Regions from separate parts of the Bacillus sp. PK3-067 genome, predicted to be linked through region 1. Evidence: riboswitches for the same ligand, from Rfam matches in the RefSeq annotation. Region 1 holds a riboswitch; the other holds the start of a gene.

Evidence for each region. A riboswitch is a leader RNA that binds a small molecule or an ion and turns the genes downstream of it on or off. The one in region 1 is predicted to bind cyclic di-GMP.
Region 2: another riboswitch for cyclic di-GMP. It lies ahead of M1D73_RS02205 (methyl-accepting chemotaxis protein); the one in region 1 lies ahead of M1D73_RS05455 (SpaA isopeptide-forming pilin-related protein).

What each region holds. Positions count from the first base shown of each region.
Region 1 is NZ_CP096490.1:1,038,549-1,041,015, forward strand. Features, by position in the region: gene M1D73_RS05445 (CPCC family cysteine-rich protein) at 1-196, shown strand, start outside; gene M1D73_RS05450 (TetR/AcrR family transcriptional regulator) at 535-1,071, shown strand; cyclic di-GMP riboswitch class I at 1,244-1,336, shown strand; gene M1D73_RS05455 (SpaA isopeptide-forming pilin-related protein) at 1,396-2,467, shown strand, end outside.
Region 2 is NZ_CP096490.1:417,396-419,862, reverse strand. Features, by position in the region: gene M1D73_RS02205 (methyl-accepting chemotaxis protein) at 1-1,047, opposite strand, end outside; cyclic di-GMP riboswitch class I at 1,182-1,266, opposite strand; gene M1D73_RS02200 (anaerobic C4-dicarboxylate transporter family protein) at 1,549-2,467, shown strand, end outside.

The DNA.
Region 1 (2,467 bases):
TAATATATGTTACTGGGAAGATGATGAGGTACAGTTTAACGATCCTGACTTTGAAGGCGGTGCAAATGAAGTCTCGTTAAGACAAGCACAGAAAAATTTTATTGCATTTGGTGCTTGCGAGGAATGTTTTATTGGATTAGTTAGAAAACCGACTAGTGAAGATGTGAAGGATGCTAGTTGGCAGCGAATTTGTTAAGTAAAATGTTATTACTCAATTCAATGGGAGTAATAACATTTTTTATATAGTGCTGAAAGAATTACTGCCGTCTTATAAAGTAATAAGAAGGACTAAATTGGTAAATTTTATTAATGGATATATTTTCAACAAATACAAAAGTATAGATGTATAGTCAACTTTGTGTGTTTAATGTTATCATATTGAATGATATGGAAATTTTTAATAGAATAAGTAACTAAAAATTCAAAGGTAATGAAGCTTTTGTTGTATAAAGAAAATACTTAGTAGTAATCAACAATATTAAAAATAAGATTCGTATTTATATAAATTTAGTAGAAATGGGGTTTTAAAAAGGAATGAGTATAAGCATAACGCGGCAAAAGATTTTGGCGGCCGCTTCTCAAATTGTGCAATGTAAAGGGGTTGCTAAATTAACCTTAGAAGCAGTGGCAAAAGAGGCGGGTATAAGTAAAGGTGGGTTATTGTATCACTTTTCAAATAAAGAAGCTTTAATAGAAGGTATGATAGTCAGAGGGGTAGAGGATTATGAAGGGGCCATTTACAATAAAGTAGCGGAAGACTCAGAGAGGAAAGGGAGATGGGTTCGCTCTTTTGTAGAGGAAAGATTAAATAATGAGAGAAGAACAGAAGAGTTATCTAGTAGTATGATGGCAGCATTCATGTTAAAACCTGAATTACTTGAGCCATTACAACAATCATTTCAGCAACTGCAAAAGAATATAGAAAATGATGAGATAGATTCAGTTTGTGCAACAATTATTAGATTAGCAGCAGATGGATTATGGTATTCGGAATATTTAGGGGTTGGCAGACTAAGCCCCGAGTTAAGAGAAAAAGTGATTCAAGCTCTTATTAGTAATTCATATAAATAGAATATGCGAACTATATAATACGAAAATAATTCACCATTGCTTCTTTAATGTAGTGGTGAATTGTTTTTTTTATTAGAAAAATAGAACAATTTTATAGAGTATTGAATTATAACCGTCCAGACGGTATAGTAATATTTGGTTTAAGAGGAAAATGAAACAAAAAAAGAATAAAAGATATTTTTAGCACACTATTCGAAAGGATAGGCCGCAAAGCTTAGAGTCTACGGTAATACATATTGGTTACTAAGATCGTCTGGTTGCACATTTTTGATGCAACTGGACGGTCTTTTTTTGTTATATAAATATAAAAAATAGGAGGGAACTATGCAAATGAAAAGTACTAAAAGACATATTTCAATGGTTTCATTAGTTTTTCTAGTATTATTTTCAGTGCTGAATGTGTGGGCTCCAGTTATTCAAGCTGCTGTGATGAAAAGTCCAGTGGACGAAATTAATATTTCCCGTACTGATGGCACGACATCTGAACCGTATCAAGCCTCAGATGGTATGAAAGTAGAAGTGAAGTGGTCAGCTAAAGAAAAAATAAAAAGTGGAGATCAATTCACAATTGATATGCCAAAAGAGTTTCGAAAAGACCTTATGAATATGAGTTTTCCTTTAAAAGATGCTGAAGGAAAAACAGTTGGTACATGTGAGATGAAAAAGGGTCTATTAACGTGTACTATGGGTGATTACGTAGAAGGAAAGAATAACATTAAAGGTTCTTTATTCGTAGAATTCTACTTTGGTCTAGAAGCATATGATGGTGTTAAAGAAATTCCATTAGAATTTAACGTTGATGGTCAAATCGTCAATAAAGAAGTAAATGTAAGTAATACGACAGAGAGACCGAAGCCACAGCCCAATACAGATAATCTATTGAAATGGGGTTCTTATAATCAAGAAGATCCTTCGATTGCTGATTGGCTTGTATATGTAAATGCAACTGGAACAGAAATGCAAGATCTTAAATTAACAGATACATTAGGACCTGGGCATGAGTTAATTACAGACAGCGTAGTATTAGAAGAGGCTGTATTTGAAGATGGTTATGCACCAACAAATATTAAGCCAGCAGATTTATCTAACATTAAAATTAATGCAACAAAGGCTGGATTTACAATTGAGTTTCCAGACAGTTCAAAAGGTTATATTTTAAGATATAAAACAAAGATTACTAATCCTTCTGCAAAGCCTCATAAAAATACTGTGAAATTAGAAGGTAAAAATATTAAAACTGAAGAAAAAGTAGGACAAGTATTTGTAAGTGGTGGGGGAGGATCCGGTTCAGGTGACAATAATCCACCTAGTATTGAAAAAAATATAGTTGATGAGAATGGCAAGCTTGTAGAGAATGAGCAGCTAACACAAATGGATCAAGTGATTCAATACCAAG
Region 2 (2,467 bases), 620 kb from region 1:
AGCAACCGCAACTTGTTTCGCAGCCCCAGTTATCTCTTCTACCTTATCTTCCATTCCATGTACAATCCCTAAACATTGTTGTACTGAAGTTTTTTGAGACTGTGCCCCTACTCTTAAACCTTCAATAGAACTTGCAATCTCTTGAACTGCCATGCTGTTTTCCTCTGTACTCGCCGACAATTCTTGTGAAGAAGAAGAAACTTGCTCAGCAGTTTGCCTTACTTTATCTATAATCCCTTTAAACTTTTCAATCGTGTTATTGAAATAAACATTAATAATTCCAATATCATCTGGTCTTTCTTTTAATTTAATACTCAAGTCACCTTCACCAATTTTACGTAACCCTTCTCGTAAATCTTTTAATGGAGCTAGCGAGTGACGCACGATAAAGAATTGAGTAATAGTCGCAATTGCTAATGAAATAATGATAAAGAGTAAACCCTGTATCATAAACTTCTCTTTTGTAATAGGAACAATGGAAGCATCTAAGTCAGCGGCAACAATTGCAATAATATTGTTTTCTCCATCTGTAATTGGTTCTAATATTGTCACCCACGAACCTATTTCATCTTCATATACTTCTGTCATTTGAGCCTTTTTCGTATCAATCACTTTATCGTATGCCTTCATCCAATGAGCGGGTTGTTCATAATAATCTCCCGGCTTTATAGGAAACGCATTTGTTAACTCTGTAGTCAAACCAACGAGTTGTAATTCTCGCTTTTCATTCGGCTTTGCTCCTGTAACATACGTTTGTCCAACGCTTTTCAATTCTTTTGATACTTCATCTAATTTCTCTGTTAACTTTTCTTTTTTCACTTTTTCGGCTGTAGGATCTTTCGCCATGTCTCTAACTAATTCTACATCCAGTTTTTTCAATACTATTTCTCCTGTTTCAATAGACTGCCTTTCAAATAAAGACATCATACTATTTTGAAACATATTGAAACTTAATGCACCCATACTTCCAACAAGTGTCAAAATAACTAATACGGTTAATAAGACGTTCTTTTGAAGGAACGATAACTTATGCCAATATTTTTTCATTAATATCCACCTTCCTTAATCAACACAAACAAAAAAACAAAATATATGGATATTTTGTTTGAAAATGTTTCTCAATATGTTCGAGAATAAAAAAAAGCCAATGTAAAAGCATTGGCCAAGACCAACCCTATCCGTCCGGTAACTGGCTAGCGTAGCCTTTCGACCTTAGCTCCTGTAGTTTTGCGTCCTCATGTTTCCATCAGTTTGCCTTTCTCGCTGAACGAGTTGAACGATATGGGAGTTCTATGAGAATTAATTTATTCTCTTTCAAAGATTACAACATATAAATCAAAATGTCTACTTATTTAGAGATATAAATACAAATTTTTAATGCATTGCTTTTTCGAAATAATTTCAAAAAGTACGTGAATGTTACTTTTTTTGTGTTATATAATAAAAAATGTATAAATAACAAGGATTTCTTCGGGTATTTATTTAATTTTCATTCAAATTAAACTATTCGAATATATCTTAACTAATGAATTTCGGAGGTAGTTTATCATGTTTTGGCTACAATTTCTTACCTTGTTACTCTGTATTTTTATTGGTGCACGCCTAGGCGGAGTTGGTTTAGGAGTAATGGGTGGAGTTGGTATGGCAATACTCGTTTTTGTCTTCCACCTACAACCAACCGCGCCTCCTATCGATGTAATGCTTATGATTTTGGCAGTAATTACAGCTGCTGGTGCTTTGCAAGCTGCTGGAGGAATGGACTATCTTGTTCATCTAGCTGAAAAGGCATTACGAAAAAATCCAAAGCGTATTACTTTTTTTGCTCCAATTGTTACTTATTTATTCACACTATGTGCAGGTACTGGTCACGTTGCCTATTCTGTACTTCCTGTTATTGCAGAAGTCTCTCGTGAATCAGGGATTAGACCGGAACGCCCAATGTCGATTGCCGTAATCGCTTCTCAACAAGCAATTACAGCTAGTCCAATTTCAGCTGCCACAGTTGCTCTTTTAGCAATGTTAGCTGACTATAAAATCACCTTATTAGATATTTTAAAAGTAAGTATCCCTTCTACTTTCATCGCTTGTATGATAGCTGCATTCGTTGCTAGTAAGATGGGAAAAGAATTAAATGAAGACCCTGAATACTTAAAACGATTAAAAGAAGGAATGATTCCTAAGCTTGAAGAGAAAAAAGCATTTGTAGGTGTAAAGGGCGCAAAATTATCAGTTATCCTTTTCCTAGTAGGAACCTTCCTTGTTGTACTTCTTGGTTCATTTGAAGCACTTCGTCCAGGATGGATAGTTGATGGGAAGTTAGCTCGTCTTTCCATGCCGAACACAATTGAGATGGTTATGTTAACTATCGCGGCTCTTATTATTATTTTCTGTAAACCAAATGTAGAAAGCATTGTGTCTGGTAACGTCTTTAAAGCAGGAGCAACAGCAGTTGTTGCTATTTTCGGTA